Regions from separate parts of the Paraburkholderia sp. EG286B genome, predicted to be linked through region 2. Evidence: predicted binding sites of a transcription regulator. Region 2 holds the regulator's gene; each other region holds the start of a gene.
The links. Region 2 encodes HrcA, which represses chaperone genes, less so after heat shock. Its sites were predicted from a motif close to TTAGCACTCNNNNNNNNNGAGTGCTAA; they were not measured.

Region 1 (6,915 bases), 140 kb from region 2:
GCGGTGCGCCGCCAGGCGAGGCCCAGCGCATCCGCGAGCTGGCCGACGTGACCGAGCCCGAGCGCCCAGGCCGCCGCACCGATGCGGTACGCCGCCTCGGCTGCGACCAGCGCGTCGGCAGGCTCCGGGCCCGCGCCCGCGCCCGCGCCGCGCAACGTCAGCGTGCGCGAATGCGTGCCGAGCGCGATCATCGCCGCATCGGCAGTCTGCAGAAAATCTTCATACGCGTTGCCGTTCACGACGAGCGCACCCAGCTCGCGCGTGGGCGCCACGCGCGCCGCGAGCGCGCCGGCCTGCGCGCTACCGGCTTCCCACAGCGCTTCCGAGGCTTGCGTGCCGGCGATATGCCATTCGACGGTCAAGCCGTAGTCGTGCAGCAAATCGACGTCGGCGGTGTCTTCCGCGGCGGCCCCGAAGAGCGCGTAGTCGCGCCATAGCAACGCCAGCGTCGAGCGCACGAGCGTTTGCGGCGCGAAGCGCAGGCCGCGCGCGTGCTCGCCGATCAGCAGATTGCAGCGCGCGTAAAGCCGCCGCACGCCCTCGTCGCCCCATGACGCCGCGCCGCGCCGCAGCGCGCGGCCGCACGCGGCGGCAAGTCGCCAGAAGTCGTAGGGATCGGGACTCGATAGCTCGGCCATGCAGGCATCCATCTCGTCGAATGCCGCGAGCGCGAGCGCGTCGGCCGCGCGGCTGCCGTTGCCGAACTGCGATTTGAGCGCATGCAGCAGCGCCTGCTCGAAGCGCGCGCGCACCTGGCCAAAGCGTTGCGCCGGCTGCGGATGCAGCGAAGCGGGCGCGAGCGGCCTGCCCTGCAGCGCCACGTCCTCGTAGGCGAGCGCGATGCCCGGCACGTGCTCCGCCAGTGCGGCCAAGAGCGCGTGCTGCCGCGCGAAAAGCGCAGGCGAACACGCCAGCTCGCGCAGATTACGGCGTTCGAGCGCGGCGACGAGATCTTCGAGCGCCTCGCTGAACAACGCGCGGATTTCAGCGCCCTGCACTTCCTCGGGTACATGAAGCGGCCGCGCGGGCAAGCCCGGCGGCGGTGCGACGGGCACCGGCGCGGCGAGCGCGAGCGGGGAAGCGAGGAGCAGCGTGTCGGCAAAGCGCGCGGCGGCAAGCCAGCCGGCGTCGTGCAGCGTGCGGGCAGCCTGGCGCAGCGGCCGGGCCACATCACGCTGCTCATCGAGCGCGGCAAGCGCCTGGGCGAGCGCGCCATGCGCGAACGGCACCGTGCCGCCGCGCGGATTCGGCAACGCTTCGAACCGCACATCAGAGCTTGAAGGATGACTCATAGGGCAGCGCCGAAAACGTTAGCGGGCCGACCAGGCGGGCAATCTCGACAATGGCGTCGACGAGAGCATCAACAACCGCGACGGCAAGCGCAAATACGGTGCCCGCTGTTGCGACACCGCACTCCGCACCCGCCACACTTCTGGAATCTGCAGCCAGACTGCGCGCCGGCTATCGCCAGCTATCCGGGCAACGCGCTCAGATCTGGACCATCTCGAAGTCTTCCTTGCGCGCACCGCACTCAGGACAGGTCCAGTTGATCGGGACATCCTCCCAGCGCGTGCCGGGGGCAATGCCTTCGTCTGGCAAACCGGCTTCTTCGTCGTAAATCCAGCCGCAGATCAGGCACATCCAGCTTCTATATTCCATTCTTATGCCGCGTCGAAAAGTCCGAAACCAGTCGGAAAAAAAATCGGGGAAACGAGAGCCATGATGGTACCTTGTTGCCGTTTCCATGCCTAGCAAGAGGAAATCTGGCCTGCACGGGATCAAACAGAATGCGTTGCCGCTAGCGGCTCGTGCAGCGCGGAAAAATCCTCGCGCGCGCCGGGGTCATCCGTCCCCCGGATTCGTCGATAAGCCGCATAATTGAAGCATTCTCTTATGACGGCGCGGTACGCCGCGCCCGAAGTCCAATCCATCTCGCCACGTTCATGCCCAGCGACACCCCTCCCATCGTCCTCACCTTCGGCCTCTCCGACCCGACCGGCGGCGGCGGCCTCCAGGCCGACCTGCTCACGCTCGCCAGCATGGGCTGCCACGGCGTCACCGCGCTGACCGGCTACACGGTGCGCGACTCCGCGGGCTGCGACGAAGTGACCGGCCTCGACCCGGAAACCGTCGCCACCCAGGCGCGCATGCTGCTCGAAGACATGCCCATCGCGGCGTTCAAGGTCGGCGCGGGTGCGCGCGCCGAGGTCGTGAGCGCGATCGCCGAAGTGGTCGCCGACTATGACGACTTGCCGCTCATCCTCGCCCCCGACTTCACGCTCGACGACGAGCACGTCCTCGCCGCCGACGAACTGCGTGAAGCGATGGCCGACCTGCTCGTGCCGCAGACCACGCTGCTCGTGGCCGACTCCGCCACGCTGATCGCGCTCGCACAGCCGGACGGCGACGCGGAAGCGCCCAGCGTCGACGCCGCCATCGCGCACCTGCTCGCCACCGGTTGCGAGTACATCCTGGCGATGGAAACGGGCACGCATCGCGTGGTCAACACGCTGTATTGCGAAGACGGCCAGTTGCGCCAGGATCTGTGGGACCGCTCCACCCAGCCGATGATGGGCGTGACGGACACGCTTGGCGCCGCCATTGCCGCGCTGCTTGCCAATGGGCAGGAGCCGCCCGAGGCCGTGCGCGAAGCGCAGGAATATGTGTATCAGGCCGTGCAGAACGCGTTCAGGCCGGGCATGGGCGCGTGGCTGCCCGACCGGTTCTTCTGGGCGCGCAGCAATGACACGGACGCGGACGAAGGCTCGCCGGGCGAAGCGAAGCAATAAATCTGCGGTTTGGCCTTCCACCCGGAGGCCAGCCGCGCAAACCGCACAGACGAAAAAAAGCCCGCATCGCTGCGGGCTCTTCTTTTCGGGCTAGGGGCACACGCCTCACGGCGCGTCCCCTGCACTTCTGAACTTCGATGTAATTTCGGCGTGAGCCTGGCTCTGCATGAGACCGGAGTAGGAGCTTTGCATGGGACCAAAGTAAGCGCTGAAGCGCTAACTCTGGTCGACAGCTGAAGCACCAACTCCGGATCGCAATTACATGTCCATGCCCATGCCGCCCATGCCGCCGGGCATGCCGCCAGGCATCGGAGCATCTTCCTTCGGCACTTCAGCAACAGCTGCGTCCGTCGTCAGAAGCAGGCCAGCAACCGAAGCTGCGTTTTGCAGCGCGGTGCGCGTGACCTTCGTCGGGTCGACCACGCCAGCTTCGACCATGTCGACGTACTCGCCGGTCGCTGCGTTGTAGCCGTAGTTGCCTTGACCAGCAGCAACTGCTGCCACGACGACCGAAGCTTCTTCGCCGCCGTTCGTGACGATCTGGCGCAGCGGCTCTTCCATTGCGCGCAGGACGATCTTGATGCCTGCGTCCTGGTCTGCGTTGGCGCCCTTCACGCTGGCGATTGCCGTGCGTGCACGGATCAGCGCAACGCCGCCGCCCGGGACGATGCCTTCTTCAACGGCAGCGCGGGTTGCGTGCAGCGCGTCTTCCACGCGTGCCTTCTTTTCCTTCATTTCGACTTCGGTCGCAGCGCCAACCTTGATCACTGCCACGCCGCCTGCCAGCTTGGCAACGCGCTCTTGCAGCTTTTCACGGTCGTAGTCCGACGTCGCTTCTTCGATCTGCGTGCGGATTTGCTTCACGCGCGCTTCGATGTTCACGGCTTCGCCTGCGCCGTCGATGATCGTCGTGTTTTCCTTGCCCACTTCGATGCGCTTGGCTTGACCGAGTTCGGCCAGCGTTGCCTTTTCGAGCGTGAGGCCGGTTTCTTCCGCGATGACTTGACCGCCGGTCAGGATCGCGATGTCTTCCAGCATGGCCTTGCGACGGTCGCCGAAGCCCGGAGCCTTGACGGCGACGGTCTTCAGGATGCCGCGGATGTTGTTGACGACCAGCGTTGCGAGCGCTTCGCCTTCGACGTCTTCAGCGATGATCAGCAGCGGACGGCCAGCCTTCGCGACTTGTTCCAGAACCGGCAGCAGATCACGGATGTTCGAGATCTTCTTGTCGAACAGCAGGACGAACGGGCTTTCCAGCACGGCGACTTGCTTGTCCGGGTTGTTGATGAAGTACGGCGAGAGGTAGCCGCGGTCGAACTGCATACCTTCGACGACTTCCAGCTCGTCTTGCAGCGACTTGCCGTCTTCGACGGTGATCACGCCTTCCTTGCCAACCTTGTCCATCGCTTCAGCGATACGGTCGCCGATCGACGTGTCGCTGTTTGCCGAGATCGAGCCGACTTGAGCGATTTCCTTGTTGGTCGTGCAGGGCTTGCTGACCTTGCGCAGTTCTTCGATTGCTGCTGCGACGGCCTTGTCGATGCCGCGCTTCAGGTCCATCGGGTTCATGCCCGATGCGACGTACTTCATGCCTTCGCGGACGATCGACTGGGCCAGAACCGTAGCCGTCGTCGTGCCGTCACCGGCGTTGTCGCTGGTCTTGGAAGCCACTTCCTTGACCATTTGCGCGCCCATGTTCTGGAGCTTGTCCTTGAGCTCGATTTCCTTTGCGACCGAGACACCGTCCTTGGTGACCGTCGGGCCGCCGAACGAGCGCTCGAGCACCACGTTGCGGCCCTTCGGACCCAGCGTGACCTTCACTGCGTTGGCGAGAATGTTCACGCCTTCAACCATCTTGGAACGGGCGGAATCGCCGAACACGACGTCTTTAGCTGCCATCTTCTAACTCCTTGAATTCTTGAATAGTGAGCGGTGGAATGAACTTACTTGTTCACCACGGCCATGATGTCTTCTTCGCGCATCACGAGCAGTTCGTTGCCATCGACCTTGACGGTCTGGCCAGCGTACTTGCCGAACAGAACGCGATCGCCGACCTTCACGTCGAGCGCGATCAGGGCGCCCTTGTCGTCGCGCTTGCCCGGGCCGATGGCCAGGACTTCGCCTTGATCCGGCTTTTCTGCCGCTGCGTCCGGGATCACGATGCCCGAAGCGGTCTTGGTTTCTTGATCCAGGCGCTTGACGATCACGCGATCATGCAAAGGACGAAGGTTCATGGATAGATCCTCTCTTGATTAGGACTTGAAGCGACTCAAGAAAACCTGGCTGCCGGTAGCCGCCAGCCAGAGATGTTGTTAGCACCAGAGTTGTTAGCACTCTCATGCGGTGAGTGCTAATTATATGGACGGGGAGTGACAAATTCAAGAAGGGGCGGAATGGGGAATTTCCGTTGAGATTGGTTCGACCCCGGAGGCACTTCTCCTAGTTCAGGTTAGAACCATTGGATGTCGGATTTAAGTGCCATATAAAAATATTCTTCAATATAAACAATAGGATAGATGAACTCAATACCCTATCCGACAAGAAACCGCATGACGCTGGAAGCAACGGCGTCCAGCAAGCGGGCCCCGGCCTCCCGAGTCATCCGGGACGCCTCTCGGGGAAATCCCCGATCTTGCCATGATCCGGTGCGATTTATACACACAACCGGTTTGTTGGCGCCCTACTGCTCGCAGGCAGCGCATATGTGCGGTAGGCAACACCGGCAATTAACGGATGAACGGAAAATCACTCATATGATCTTTCGAGCGGCTGCGCCCCGTCAGGCACCGCCGCTCTCCTGCGCATGCAGATCGTGGGTTCCGCGAGGCTTCGCCGATCGCTTCAACGACGATCCTGAACATGCCGAAATGGCGTCGCCATGACGGTGGAACGACAGCATGTCAGTTCAGATGACTCGCAACCAGAGTTTCCCCACACCATGCAAGTTCTGTGGCGGGACGCTCTATCAGTACGCCGATTCCTGTCCTTACTGCGGCACGGATCGCCCGCTCGACGCGCCTGCGCACGCGCGCCCGAAAGCCACCTTGAGAGTCATCGGTTCCGCGGCAGCGCCTATGCCTGCCGTTGCAAAGGTGTCGCTTGCCGGCGCGGCCGCATTCCATCGCCCGTCGGTGCACGCAGACTATTTGCACCACTATCAACTCAAGGAACACCGCCCGTTCTGGCGCACCGGTAAAGGGCTCTTCGTGAAGGGCGTTTTGCTCGCCTGGTTCATTGTAGCAATCGCATACGCTGCGTTTCTGCTGTACGGCGAAAGGCGCGGCCAGGAAAGAGAAGTTCGTGCCACGCGCGCGAGCCTCGCCGAGAAAAGCTTGCTAAACACGAATGCCACACTTCCACGTGGCGCGAACAATCAGGCGGCGCGCGAGATACAGCGCTACAGCGCACCAGCGGAGCAACGCTGCGATAACGCGCTGCAAAGCGCGGACCGATGTGCCTCGGAACGTGCCTGGGATTGCGTGCGAGAACAGGCATCGGAGGCGCTCGCGATTGATCCGGGCAGCCTGCGCGCGCGCTCGCTGATGGAGCGCGCCATCCTCGCGACGGGCTGGTCGCCGCTACGTACGCCGAACGGCCCCGCCCAATCGGACGCGGCTGTGCCGCGGCCGCGCGATGCAAGCAGCGTTCCGCTGCCGTCGTCGCGGGATTGGGGCGCCACCGCGCCGGCCGCGCCGAACGCCCCGGCCACAGTCGCGTCACCTCCCCCGCTGCCGAGCGCGACCAGCACGCCAGCTAACGGACGTCCAACGGACGTCGAAAGTGCGGATACGAGCGTCACGTCGGCAGCTGCGAATCAATCCGCTGCCGCCGGCGCCACCGTCCCTGGCAGCAACGACGACGGCGTCGATACCCAGGAGCGCGCGATTCGCCAACTTGGGTGGAAGGACAGCCCATCCTCCGAAGGCACGCATTGAAAACGATTACAGATTAAATCGAAGTCTGCCGTAGAACGTATCCAAGGCGGGAGAGAGACCATGCTGAAAACGATGCTCGCAGGACTGGCGGCGCTGATTGCCCTGCTCTTTTCGACACTCGCGCTCGCCGCTGCCGCAGACGCGAACTACAAGATCGTGACCGGCCAGGAGCGCGGCACCTACATTCAGAT
Region 2 (6,915 bases):
AACCTGCGAAGGCGCGAGCTTCGAGCCATGCGCTTCGACCCAGGCGTCGCCGTTGTCGTGCTTGACGATCTTGTAGGGCATCAGGCCGATGTCCTTCTGCACTTCCTTCTCTTCGAAGCGGCGGCCGATCAGGCGCTTGACTGCGTACAGCGTGTTCTTCGGGTTGGTGACCGACTGGCGCTTGGCCGGTGCGCCGACCAGCACTTCGTTGTCGTCCATGTAGGCGATGATCGACGGCGTCGTACGGGCGCCTTCCGAGTTCTCGATCACCTTGACCTGATTGCCTTCCATCAGCGCCACGCACGAGTTGGTGGTGCCGAGGTCGATACCAATGATTTTGCCCATTTTTGTCAAATCTCCAGAATTTGGTCGCTGTGCGGACGCCGCTTTCGCGCTGCGCAGGTAACTGCATGCTCGAGCCGCGTTTTCCCTTGTGCGCGGCTGGCGTCCACTTCAATACGGAACTGCTGCCCAAATAAGTGCCGTTACGGCGATTTCAAGGGGTTTGGGCTATGCGTTCCATCATTTTTTTCAATCGCGGGGCCCTTTGGGTACCGTTGGGTGCCTTCAGGCCGCCGCACTGCTTACGTTTTCCTTACTTCGGTGCCGAAACGGTCACGAGCGCCGGACGCAGCACGCGGTCGGCGATCACATAGCCCTTTTGCAGCACGCTGACCACCGTGTTCGCGTCCTGCTCGGACGGCACCATCGAGATAGCTTGATGACGGTGCGGGTCGAACTTCTCGCCCACGGGGTTGATGGCAAGGACCTTGCCCTTCTCCAGCGCGCCGGTGAGCTGCTTGAGCGTGAGCTCGACGCCTTCGTTGACCTTGGCGAGGTCGTCCGAGTTATGGGCGAGTGCGGCTTCGAGGCTGTCCATCACCGGCAGCAGATGCTCGGCGAAGTTTTCGATCGCGAACTTGTGCGCCTTGGCGACGTCTTCCTGCGCGCGGCGGCGCACGTTCTCGGTCTCGGCCTTGGCGCGGACGAAGGCGTCCTGCAATTCGGCGACCTTCGCCTGGGCTTCGGCCAGTGCGGCCTCGGCAAGCGCCGCAGCGTTCTGGTCCACGCCGCCTTGGGCTGCCTGCTCGGCCGCTTCAGCCGCCTGGGGCTGGGCTGCCTGCGACGCCTCGTCCGCGGGCGTGGGGTTCTGGCTCGTCGGGTTCTCTTGCGTGTTTTCCATGTCGCTGAACGTTGAATAGTGAAAAAGGGAACAAAGCTGCGGGCGTCTTTACGCGACCCGCTCTATTGCGCCGACCGTCGTTGCGCCGACGCGACAGAGGCTTCGTACATTGCGACTGCACATGGGTGCCGGATCGCCTGTTTCAAGGGGCTATCGCGGCTTTTTTATGCAGACATCCAAGCCGCGAAATCGCCCGTAACAATCATTACTGCAGCGCCGCAAAAATGAAATTGAGTAAGGGACATCCCTGACCTACACTCAGGAACAGGTGCTGCTCATGGCGCGTTTACCCTGAGCCTGGCACCGCACCGAATGGGCCCACGGTCAGCACATTTTTTAGCGGCATCGCCGCGCATAAAAACGCTAACCGGGCCTTGAAACTGGCTGTTTTGCTGCGATCCCAAGGGGAGTACCGTGAAACTGACCTTTGCCATATCGGTGGTCGCGCTGGTACTCATCGCCGGGACTACGACCATCTGCATGTCGGGCGCCGTGAACGAAAACACGACGGAATACGGGGGTGTGCACGCGACGATGGAAGCGCTCTTCAACCCTCACGCGAAAATTTGTCGATAGTGCGGCGGTCGCGCTTGGTCGGCCTGCCCTGCAACACGGCAGCCGGTTCGCGAAAGAGCCGGCGCCGGTCCTGCTCCGCCGCGCGCCTCTCGCGCCCGGCTTCGGTTTCCGCATAAAGCGTCTGCGCGATGCTGGCGGGGCCGCGCATCTCGCAAATCCCCAGCACCTGCACTTCCCAGACCACGTGATCGATCTCGATTTCGACGAGGTCGCCCACGCGCACGTCCTTCGACGCCTTCACGGCGTCGCCGCCGATGCGCACGCGCCCCTTGGCCACGGCGTCGGAGGCGAGCGAGCGCGTCTTGAAGAAGCGCGCCGCCCATAACCATTTGTCGATGCGCAGGCGCGCGCCAGGTTCGGTCGAAATCTTGTAGTTCATCAGAAGCTTTCCGGATGCGCTGCTCAGTTCACGCTCGACTCGCCCGGTCAGGCCACCGCGCCTGCCGGCGCCGCGGCCTGGACGGGCCAGCCCTGCAGGTGCTGCGCAACAATCTCGCCTAGCGCCGCGATCCACGCCGGCGAGGCATTCAGGCACGCAATGCGGTGAAACTCCTTGCCGCCGCCGTGCAGGAATTCGTCGCGCACTTCCATGCCGATTTCCTCGATGGTTTCCAGGCAGTCCGCCGTGAAACCGGGGCAGAACACGTCCGCCCGCCGCACGCCGCCGGCGCCCAATTCCCGCAGCGTGGGCGCCGTGTACGGCTGGAGCCATTGCGCCCGCCCAAAGCGCGACTGGAAAGTCACCCGGCATTCGACCGGCGTCAGCTCCAGCGCGTGCATGAGGAGCGCGGCCGTTTGCTGGCACTGGTCGTGGTACGGGTCGCCCAGATCGAGCGTGCGGCTCGGCACGCCGTGAAAACTCAGCACGAGCCGGTCGCCCGCCGCGAAATTGGGTTTGCCGTGCGCGTGCCAGTACTGGTGCACCTGCGCCGCGAGCGCCGCGATATACGCCGGATGGTCGTGATAGCCGCGCACCGTGCGGATTTCCGGCTGATTGCGCATGCGGCGCAGCGCGACGAAGGCCGCATCGAACGCCGTGGCCGTGGTCGACGCCGAGTACTGCGGGTACATCGGCATGAGCAGGATGCGTTCCGCGCCCGCCAGCTTGAGCTGGTTCAGCATCGCCGGGATGTCGGGCGTGCCGTAGCGCATCGCGTAATCGACGAGGACCGTGTAGTCGTTGATCTGCAGCAGATGGCGCAGGCCGTCGGCTTGTTTCTGCGTGTGCACGCGTAGCGGCGAGCCTTCGGGCGTCCAGACCGCCGCGTACTTCTTCGCCGAAGAACGGCCGCGAAACGGCAGGATCAGCGCGCGCAGGATGACCTGCCAGATCGGCGCCGGAATCTCGACCACGCGCGGATCGGAAAGAAACTGCGCGAGATAGCGGCGCACGGCGCGCGGGGTGGGCGCGTCCGGTGTGCCCAGGTTGATGAGCAGCACGGCGACGCGATGCGCCGCGGCGGACTGCGAAGGCCGCTCCAGGTCGAAACGCATAGGCGATCAGTGGCGCCGCGCGAATGCGCAGCAACGGTTGCATGAAACAAGCATTATAGCGGGCGGTCCTGGCGGGCCAAACCGCAGCCGCGACGCAGCGACTCGCCGCACGTTGGCCATTCGGCCGATGGCGCGCGCCGCGCCTTTCGGGGATGATCGTCGGAAAGGCGCGGGGTGCCCGATGCCCGCTGCGGCGCTCAGTTCTGGCTCAGCGTGAGCGAGAGCAGGCGCGCGGTGATGTCGACGATCGGAATCACCCTGTTGTAAGCCATGCGCGTCGGCCCGATCACGCCGAGGGTGCCGACGATCTTGCCGTTCACCTCGTAGGGAGCCGTCACCACGCTCATTTCCTCGATCGGCACGAGTTGCGACTCGCCGCCAATGAAAATCTGCACGCCCTGCGCGTGGCTCGAGACGTCGAGCAGCTGCAGGAGACTGGTTTTCTGGTCGAACACGTCGAAGAGCTTGCGCAGGCGCGCCATGTCCGAGGAAAGGTCGGCCACTTCGAGCAGGTTGCGCTCGCCGGAAATGAGCAGGGTATCGCCGCTTTCGGGCTCTTCGGTGCTCGCGGTCACGGCCGCGTGCATGAGCGTGGTCATGTCGCCGCGCAGCGCGTCGATTTCCTCGCGCAGGCGGCGGCGCACCTCGTCGAACGACAGGCCCGCGAAGTGCGCGTTGATGTAATTGGAGGCTTCGATGAGCTCGGAAGGCGTGAAGTCGCGCTGCGTCGCCATGATGCGGTTCTGCACGTCGCCTTCGGGCGTCACGATGATGAGCAGGATGCGCTTGTCGGACAGGCGCATGAACTCGATCTGCTTGAACACGTGGCTGCGCCGGGGCGTCAGCACCACGCCGGCGAACTGCGAGAGGTTCGACAGCACGCTGGCGGCCGCCGCCACCACCTTCTGCGGTTCGCCGGGGCGCAGCGTGGTCTTCACCGCGCGCGTGAGCGCGTCGTCGTCGGAGCTGGGCTCGACGGTGAGCATGGTGTCGACGAACAGGCGATAGCCGCGCGGCGTGGGCACACGCCCGGCCGAGGTATGCGGGCTGGACACGAGACCCAGCTCCTCGAGGTCCGACATGACGTTGCGGATCGTCGCCGGACTCAGTTCCAGGCCGGAATAGCGCGACAGCGTGCGCGAGCCGACCGGCTGACCTTCGGCGATGTAGCGCTCGATCAGCGTCTTGAGGAGGGTTTGTGCGCGGGGATCTAGCATGACTCAAAATTTTAGCCTAATGGCGCTTTGGCCGCGAGTACGCCGCCATGCCGGGCCCGGCGGGCAGGCCCGTAGCGCGGGGCGGCCCGGTTTCGACCGCCGTCGCCGGGCGGATTGCACCGCACATCGCCCAGTACCTGGCGCGTTGTCATCGCCGTGTCACCGGCTTCGGGCTGGAGAGCGCGGCGCGCAAGGCCTGGCGGGCCGCACCCGGCGTGGCGCCAGGTTCTTTTCGTGACCTGACTATGGTGTAATGCCGGCATGCAGATCCAGAAGATCCAGAGCCAGTTCAAGACGGTTGCGCTCGTTGGGCGCAGCAATACGCCAGGCATTGCCGAGCCGCTGACGGCGCTCGCCCAGACCATTTCGAAGCGCGGCTTCGAGGTCGTGTTCGAAGCGCAGACCGCAGAGGAAATCGGCGCGCAAGGCTATCCCGCGCTGCAGCCGGCCGAAATCGGCGCGCGCGCGGACGTGGCCGTGGTGCTCGGCGGCGACGGCACGATGCTCGGCATCGGCCGCCAGCTCGCGCCCTACCGCACGCCGCTCATCGGCATCAACCACGGGCGGCTCGGCTTCATCACCGACATCGCGTTCTCCGAGATGCAGGAAGTCGTGCCGCAACTGCTCGCGGGCTCGTTCGAGCGCGAGGAGCGCTCGCTGCTGGAGTCGCGCATCACGCGCGACGGCGACCCGATCTACCACGCGCTCGCCTTCAACGACGTGGTCGTGAACCGTAGCGGCTTTTCGGGCATGGCCGAACTGCGCGTGAACGTGGATGGCCGCTTCATGTACAACCAGCGCTCCGACGGCTTGATCGTCGCGACGCCCACGGGCTCGACCGCCTACGCGCTCTCGTCGCAGGGACCGATCCTGCATCCGCAGCTGCAAGGCATCGTGCTCGTGCCGATCGCGCCGCACGCGCTCTCGAACCGCCCGATCGTGCTGCCCGACGACTGCAAGGTGAGCATCCAGATCGTGGCGGGCCGCGACGTCAACGTGAACTTCGACATGCAGTCGTTCACGGCGCTGGAGCTGAACGACGTGATCGAGGTGCGCCGCTCGCGCCACACCGTGCCCTTCCTGCACCCGGTCGGCTACAGCTACTACCGCACGCTGCGCAAGAAGCTGCACTGGAACGAGCACCCTTCGCTGCAGGGCGATCCGGAGGACTAACCCCGCGTCTTCGCGTGAAGCGCGCGCGGCCGTTGCCATGCAGCCAGCAGTCCCACGGTAATCAAAGCCAACCCAGAAAAAGCAGAACCAGACGCCATGCTTCGCCATCTCTCGATTCGCGACTTCGTGATCGTCGCCGCGCTCGACCTCGAATTCGACAGCGGCTTCACTGTGTTTTCCGGCGAAACGGGTGCGGGCAAGTCGATCCTGATCGACGCCCTCGCCCTCACGCTCGGCACACGCGCCGACGCGAGCGTGGTGCGCACGGGCGAGGCCCGCGCCGACATCACCGCCGAGTTCGATGTGCCCGCGCATGCCGCGCTTTGGCTCGACGAACAGGCGCTCACGAACGGCGACGGCGAGCACACGGTCATGATGCGCCGCGTGGTGGACAGCGGCGGGCGCTCGCGTGCCTTCATCAACGGCACGCCGGCCACGCTCGCGCAACTGCGCGAGCTGGGCGAAATGCTCGTCGACATCCACGGCCAGCATGCGCACCAGCTACTCATGCGCCCCGACGCGCAGCGCGAACTGTTCGACACGCACGCCGGCCTCACGGATCTCGCCGCCACCGTCACGCGCGCGTGGCGCGAGGCGCGCGACGCGCGTCTCGCCCTGCAAAGCGCCATGTCGCGCGACCGGGAGCTGCAGCTCGAGCGCGAGCGCCTCGCGTGGCAGCTCGCCGAGCTCGACAAGCTCGCGCCGCAGCCGGGCGAATGGGAAGAAGTGAACGCGGAGCACGTGCGGCTTTCGAACTCGGCCAACCTGATCGAAGGCGTGCAAGGCGCGCTCGCGGCGTTATCCGAATCCGACGAGGCGATGCTCTCGCAGCTGAACTCGATCGTCTCGAAGCTGCGCTCTCTCGCCGAGGTCGACGCCGAGCTGAACGACGCGCTCGCCGCGCTCGAACCGGCCGCGATCCAGATCCAGGAAGCGGCGTACTCGCTCTCGCACTACGCGCAGCGTCTCGATCTCGATCCGCAACATCTCGCGCAGGTCGAACGGCGCCTCGACGCGCTGCATTCGACGGCGCGCAAGTTCCGCCTGCCGGCCGAGACGCTGCCCGAAGAACACGCGTCGCGCCGCCAGCAGCTCGCGGCGCTCGACGCCGCGTCCGATCTCGACGGCCTGCGCGCCGCCGGGCAGAGGGCGCAGGACGCCTATCTCGCGCAGGCGCGCCAGCTCTCGAAGGCGCGCGCCAAGGCGGCGAAGGCGCTCGGCGCGGCGGTCACGCAAGGCATGCAGGAACTGTCGATGGCGGGCGGCAGCTTC
Region 3 (6,915 bases), on a different contig from region 2:
ATGATGTTCGGCCTGCCGGCAGCGTGTCTCGCGATGCTGCACGAAGCCCCGAAGGACAAGCGCGCAATGGTGGGCGGCCTGCTGTTTTCGATGGCGCTCACCTCGTTCCTCACGGGCGTGACCGAGCCGATCGAGTTCACGTTCATGTTCCTCGCTCCCGTGCTCTACGCGATCCACGCGGTGCTCACGGGGCTGTCGCTCGCGATCTGCTCGCTGCTAGGCATCAAGCTCGGCTTCACCTTCTCGGCGGGCGCGATCGACTACGTGCTGAACTACGGGCTCTCCACGCACGGCTGGTATGCGATTCCGCTCGGCGCGGTCTATGCGGTCGTGTACTACGGGCTGTTCCGCTTCTTCATCCGCCGCTTCAATCTGCCCACGCCGGGCCGTGAAGCCTCGGCGGGCGATACGGCAATCGCCTCGTCGATGTCGGGCGTTGCGGTGGCGGCCGGCGGCGCGGCCGCGGCATCGCTCTCGCGTGCTGCGCGTTACATCGATGCACTGGGCGGCGCGGCCAACCTCAAGGTGGTCGATGCCTGCACGACGCGTCTGCGTCTCACGGTGGCCGACCCGGCGCATGTTTCCGAGCCGGCCTTGAAGGCGATCGGCGCGCGCGGCGTGCTCAAGCGCGGCGGCGAAAGCGTGCAGGTGGTCATCGGGCCGGAGGCGGACATCATCGCCGATGAGATTCGCGGTGAGATCGCACGCGGCGGCGCGGCGGCTGGCAAGGCGACACCCGCGGCGCAGCCTGCGGTTCAGGCCGTCCAGGCTGCTCAGGCGAGCGCGAGCGCGGATGTCGCGCAGGGTCCGCTCGATCCGAATCCGTCGCGCTGGCTCGCGGTGTTCGGCGGCGTTGCCAACATCGTCTCGCTCGACGCGGTGGCGGCCACGCGCCTGCGCGTGATCGTGCGCGACCCGGCGGCCGTTGATCGCGAGAAGCTCGGCGCGCTCGACGTGGTGTGGACTTCGGCGGATACGCTGCACATCGTGGTCGGCGACGCCGCGCCGCGCTATGCACGCGAGCTGGCGCTCCAGCCGGCCTAACCGATTCGCTTTATGCCTGTGAAAAACGCCGCGGCATTTGCCGCGGTGTTTTTGTTTCCAGCGCCGCTAAATCGCCTGGGCGCTCAGTACAGCGTATGGTGGTTGTCCTGTATCGCGCTGGCGGTGATCTTGCCGCGCATCACGCGATAGACCCACGCGGTGTAGCCGAGCACGATCGGCAGAAAAATGATGACGGCCACCAGCATGATCTCGAGCGTCATCTTGCTCGAGGTCGCGTCCCAGACCGTGAGGCTCGAACGCGGGTCGAGCGAGGAGGGCATGATGAATGGGAACATCGAGAAGCCCGCAGTCAGAATCACGCCGACGATCTGCAGCCCCGTGCTCAAGAACGCGAGCCGCTCGAAGCGCGAGCCCGCAAGTGCGAACGCGAGCACGCCGCCGAGCACGCCCAGGGCGGGGGCGAGCGCCATCCACGGATACAGCCCGTAATTCGCGAGCCAGAGCCCGGGCCCCGAATCGACGCTTTTCAGGAGTGGATTGGCCACCGTGTCCAAAGGCGCCGGCGACGTGATCGTATAGCCGCCGATGAGTGTCGCCACGAGCGCGCCCGCCACGAGGAACAACACGATCGTGAGCGCCGAGAAAAGCCGCAGCGCCTTCGAAGCGCGCATGGCGACGACGCCATCGGTCTTCCTCTTCAGGAACGCCGCGCCGTGCGCGGTGAGCATGCAGAGGCTCACCAGCCCGCAAACCAGCGCGAACGGATTGAGGAGTGCGAAGAAGCTGCCGTGATACGTCACGCGCAGATCCGTGTCGTAGGCGAACGGCACGCCCTGGAGCAGATTGCCGAACGCCACGCCGAACACGAGCGCGGGCACGAAGCCGCCGATGAAAAGACCGCAGTCCCACCCCTGGCGCCATCTCACATCGACGCGCTTGCCGCGATAGTCGAAGCCCACGGGACGGAAAAACAGCGAAAACAGCACGAGCAGCATCGCGAAGTAGAAGCCCGAGAACGACGCCGCATAGGCGAGCGGCCACGCGGCGAACATCGCTCCGCCCGCCGTGATGAACCAGACCTGGTTGCCTTCCCACGTCGCGCCGACCGCGTTGATGACGATGCGGCGCTCCTCGTCGGTCTTGCCGACGAAGGGCAGCAGCACGGCCGCACCCATGTCGAAGCCGTCGGTGAGCGCAAAGCCGATCAGCAGCACGCCGATCAGCACCCACCAGATCAACTTGAGCGTTGCGTAGTCCATGGCCTGTTTCCTCGCGTCTTTCGGTGTCGTGCAGCGATCACGAGACCTTGCCGCCGGTGGCCAGCGCGGCCGTCTGCTCGTGGAAGTAGCGGCCGGTATGCAGCGACGAGGGCCCGAGGCGCGCGTACTTGAACATCAGCGTGATCTCGATGATGAAGAGCAGCGTGTAGAAGATCACGAAGCCCGCGATGCTCAGCATCACGTCGCCGGGTGCGAGGCTCGAAGCCGAAAGACGCGTGGGCAGCACTTCCGCGATGGTCCACGGCTGGCGGCCGGTTTCCGCGACGACCCAGCCGAACTCGGCGGCGAGCCACGGCAGCGGGATCGCCACCAGCGCCCAGCCGAGGAACCAGCGGCGGCTGTCCTTGAGCAGCGAGCGCTGCGCACAGAACCAGAAGGCGAGTACGAAGGTCACGAGAAAGAGGATGCCGAGACCCACCATCACGCGGAACGACCAGAACACCGGCGCGACGGCCGGAATCGCCGTTCGCGACGCAGCCCTGATCTGCTCGGAAGTCGCGTCGACCACGTTCGGCGTGAACCGCTTCAAGAGCAGGCCGTAGCCGAGATCGGCCTTGTGTGCCTCGAACACGTCGCGCGTTTCGGTGTCGGCGGTGCCTTCCTTCATCTTTTGCAGCGCGGCGTAGGCGAGCATGCCATTGCGGATGCGCACTTCGGCGCGGCCCATCAGGTCTTTCAGGCCGATCACGGGCGTGTCGATCGAGCGCGTGGCGATGATGCCCATCAGCCAGGGAATGCGGATCGCGTAGTCGGTGCGTTCTTCCTTCTGGTTAGGCAGACCGAATAGCGTGAAGGGCGCGGGGGCGGGCGCGGTCTCCCATTCAGACTCGATGGCGGCGAGCTTGACCTGCTGCACCACGCCGTCGGTGTAGCCCGATTCGTCGCCGAGGATCAGCACGCATAGCGTGGACGCAAGGCCGAAGCCCGCGGCGATCGCGTACGAGCGCAGGGCGAACTCGACGTCGCGCCGGCGCAGCAGGTACCACGACGAAATGCCGAGCACGAACATCGACGCCGTCACATAGCCGGCCGAAACCGTGTGCACGAACTTCACCTGCGCGACGGGGTTGAAGATCACCGCGAACAGGCTGGTGAGTTCCATGCGCATGGTTTCGTAGTTGAACGACGCGCCCACGGGGTTCTGCATCCAGCCGTTGGCAATGAGAATCCACAGCGCCGAGAGGTTCGAGCCGAGCGCGACGAGAAACGTGGTGAAGAGGTGCGCGCCTTTCGACAGCCGATTCCAGCCGAAGAAGAACACCCCGACAAAGGTCGATTCGAGGAAGAACGCCGCGAGCCCTTCCACGGCGAGCGGCACGCCGAAAATGTCGCCCACGTAGTGCGAGTAGTACGACCAGTTGGTGCCGAACTGGAACTCCATCGTGAGGCCGGTGGTGACGCCCATCGCGAAATTGATGGCGAAGAGCTTGCCCCAGAACTGCGTCATGTCCTTGTAGATCTCCTTGCCGGTCATCACATAGACCGACTCCATGATGACGAGCAGCCACGAGAGGCCGAGCGTGAGGGGCACGAACAGGAAGTGGTAGAGCGCGGTGATGGCGAACTGAAGACGCGAGAGTTCCACCGATTCAATCGTGGGCATGACGGTCTCCTCGCGGGGGCGACATGGTCTGGGATTGGGACGCGGACGGCTTGAGCGCCGTAGACTCGGGCACGGCCAGAATGGCCTGCGCGACAGCGGCAGGCGGCATGTGCATGTCTTCTGCCTGCGGGTGATTGAAGAACGCGTATTTGAGCGCCATCAAGAGGACGAGCTTGACGGCGAGAACGAGGGCAATATCGCGCGCGAAGGTGGGGCCGCGCATCCACTGCAGGATGCGCGTGCGCAGCAGCGACGGTGCGCGCTGGCGTTGACCGGATGCCGGGATCATGACGACGGGTGCCCTCGAACGCGTTACGAGGCCAGACCGCGGCGCGGCGTCTGGCTCACCACCTCGAAATCATCTTAGGGTGGAATCAGCGAGGCCGGTACGAAGGTGCGCAGCTTGCGGGGCGCGCAAAAGAAAAACCCCGTTCGCGGGAACGGGGTTTTCGGTGTGGCGTGAAGACCTGGCGACGCTTACGCGTAGTCGGCGAGCGCGGTGCGCATCTTCTTCATGGCGCTCGCCTCGATCTGGCGAATGCGCTCGGCCGAAACGCCGAACTCGTCGGCCAGTTCGTGCAGGGTCGAGCCGCCCGAACCGTCGTCGTCCACGTTGAGCCAGCGCGCCTCGATGATGCGGCGGCTGCGTGCGTCGAGCGCTTCCAGCGCGCTCGCAATGCCGTCCGACTGCAGGCGGTCGCGCGAACGTGCGGCGAGCACGGCGCTCGGCTCGCTGTGCGAGTCGGCGAGCCAGGCGATCGGGGCGAACGACTCCTCGCCGTCTTCGGTCTGGCCTTCGAGCGCGATGTCGGCGCCCGAGAGGCGCGTTTCCATTTCCACGACCTCTTCGCGCTTCACGTTCAGTTCCTGCGCGAGGCCGTCGATTTCTTCCGGCGTGAACGACTGCAGGCCCTGCTTGTGGCTGCGCAGGTTGAAGAACAGCTTGCGCTGCGCCTTGGTTGTGGCGACCTTCACCATGCGCCAGTTGCGCAGGATGTACTCGTGGATCTCGGCCTTGATCCAGTGCATGGCGTACGACACGAGGCGCACGTTCTGCTCGGGGTCGAAGCGCTTCACGGCCTTCATCAGGCCGATGTTGCCTTCCTGGATCAGGTCGGCGTGCGGCAGGCCGTAACCGAGATAATTGCGCGCGATCGACACCACGAGGCGCAGGTGCGACAGCACCAGGCGGCGCGCGCCTTCAAGATTGTTCTGCTCGCGAAACTCGGTCGCGAACTGACGCTCTTCTTGTGGCGTCAGCATCGGGATCCGGTTCACGGCCTGAATATAAGCGTCGATGTTGCCCAACTGGCCGGGCAACAGGGAAGCATTCGCGAGCGCCAATGAGCCCCCGGCCTTGGCCGACGACGGGCTCAGCGTACTCGGAAGGGTCATGGTCATTGCGTTGCTCACGTAGCGAACTCCTCAGGAATCTTGCAAAAGTCAGACACCGACTCCACGGTGGATGTTAGCACTCTGAATCCCCGAGTGCTAATACTTGGAGTCTGTAGGGGCTTCAAGGTTCCTTGATTCCTATCGAAATGGTTGTATCGATAGATTACACTAAACGCCGGCCGTCAAGCAGGGGCGGGGCCTGGCGCCCGGCGCAGGCCCGCACAGGGCCAGGCCGAAGGAACACTCTAGAACAGGGCAGTAGTCCAGAGCGAGGGCGCAGGAAATAAAGGGTGGAATCAGCGACGCTCGAAGGACCGCGGAGCGCCTGGACCTTGCCACGGAATCTGACAAATAGACATCGGACAAAGACGAAAGTGCTGCGCTGCGACATCCGGGCGCGGCCGCCGGGATGTCGCTGACGCCACGCGCGGTTTTCACCGGGCGCGTGGCGTGTGCCCCATACATGGAGGCGATGTCTTTGATCGCAAGTATCCTTGCGCCAAAACCTGGTATAAATTTCAGCCAGACGTATGCAGAAAATCTTCGGCGTAGATCTGCGCTCAGGCGCGGACCGACGCGCAAGGGGCTCGAGCGATGGCGGCAAAACTAATCGATGCGATTCGCGGACTTGAGCGCGAGCGCTTTCGCGCGATGGTCGACGGCGACGGCACGTCGCTGGACCAGTTGCTGTCCGATCACGCGACCTTCGTGCACACCAACGGCAAACGCGAGACCAAGCAGCAGTTCATCGAGGCGATCACGGCGGGCCGCCGCCGCTACCGCCAGATCGAGATCCAGTCGCAGGATGTGCTGCACGCGAGCAACGAGGCCTGCGTGGTCTCCGGCCGCGTGCTCATCGAGATGGAAGCGAACAACGGTGCGCTGCTCTTTCCGATTGCCTATACGGCGATCCAGACGCAGGAAGGGGGCCACTGGCGTCTGCTCGCATGGCAGGCGACGCGTTGCGCGATCGAGTGACGACCGGTAAGTCCACTCGCTGAAACGCCGCGTAGGCGCTTCAGGCGCACGCCGGCGGCCCGTTTTGCCGCCGGCGCTCAACAATGCCGCCGATTTCCCTGCTCAAACTCAAACTGCTTCGCGCACCGCGCGCGGAAGGTGTCAGGCCGCTGCGCGCCGATCCACTTGCGGCCAGACTGCGCGATTCACCGCGCTGACGACTGCCGCGACGCACGCGTGGGCCGCGTCTTCGCCCACGCCAACACCGTGGCGCAGCGGCTGGCCGCCTACGCGTGCGCCGACGAACACTGCTGTGCCGCCCTGCGACGTGCGCTCGGTCTCGAACGACGTGATTTCAATGTGCTCACTGGCCATTGCCGCGATGGCGGCGGCGACGGCTTGCGCATGCGCCTCGTCGATGCTCGCGGCAGCCGGCATGGCCACTTCACGGCCTTCCCAGCGCACACGACCCGAACCGGCGTTGACAGCCGGCCCGCGCGTTTCTAAGTACTCACGCGCGAAGAGTGCGCAGACCGCGTCGCCCGTGATCTCTTCACCCGACGTATCGGCGACGGTCTGCACGGCGTGGCTGAACTCGATCTGCACGCGGCGCGGCGGCGTGAAGCCCATGCCGCGCTCGAGCAGATAGGTCGCACCACCCTTGCCCGACTGGCT

Region 1: the regulator HrcA is predicted to act here: its motif matches at 5,117-5,143, upstream of groES (co-chaperone GroES).
Region 3: the regulator HrcA is predicted to act here: its motif matches at 5,357-5,383, upstream of rpoH (RNA polymerase sigma factor RpoH).

The regions. Positions count from the first base shown of each region.
Region 1 is NZ_JBFRCF010000015.1:200,354-207,268, reverse strand. It holds gene AB4Y42_RS29410 (hypothetical protein) at 1-1,292, opposite strand, end outside; gene AB4Y42_RS29405 (rubredoxin) at 1,489-1,659, opposite strand; gene AB4Y42_RS29400 (hydroxymethylpyrimidine/phosphomethylpyrimidine kinase) at 1,944-2,789, shown strand; gene groL (chaperonin GroEL) at 3,048-4,688, opposite strand; gene groES (co-chaperone GroES) at 4,733-5,023, opposite strand; gene AB4Y42_RS29385 (hypothetical protein) at 5,882-6,724, shown strand; gene AB4Y42_RS29380 (TAXI family TRAP transporter solute-binding subunit) at 6,785-6,915, shown strand, end outside.
Region 2 is NZ_JBFRCF010000015.1:63,307-70,221, reverse strand. It holds gene dnaK (molecular chaperone DnaK) at 1-345, opposite strand, end outside; gene grpE (nucleotide exchange factor GrpE) at 596-1,183, opposite strand; gene AB4Y42_RS28850 (RNA-binding S4 domain-containing protein) at 1,731-2,138, opposite strand; gene hemH (ferrochelatase) at 2,186-3,253, opposite strand; gene hrcA (heat-inducible transcriptional repressor HrcA) at 3,451-4,470, opposite strand; gene AB4Y42_RS28835 (NAD kinase) at 4,732-5,643, shown strand; gene recN (DNA repair protein RecN) at 5,740-6,915, shown strand, end outside.
Region 3 is NZ_JBFRCF010000012.1:183,876-190,790, reverse strand. It holds gene nagE (N-acetylglucosamine-specific PTS transporter subunit IIBC) at 1-1,044, shown strand, start outside; gene cydB (cytochrome d ubiquinol oxidase subunit II) at 1,128-2,264, opposite strand; gene AB4Y42_RS25735 (cytochrome ubiquinol oxidase subunit I) at 2,302-3,888, opposite strand; gene cydP (cytochrome oxidase putative small subunit CydP) at 3,875-4,177, opposite strand; gene rpoH (RNA polymerase sigma factor RpoH) at 4,366-5,301, opposite strand; gene AB4Y42_RS25720 (nuclear transport factor 2 family protein) at 5,878-6,261, shown strand; gene leuA (2-isopropylmalate synthase) at 6,403-6,915, opposite strand, start outside.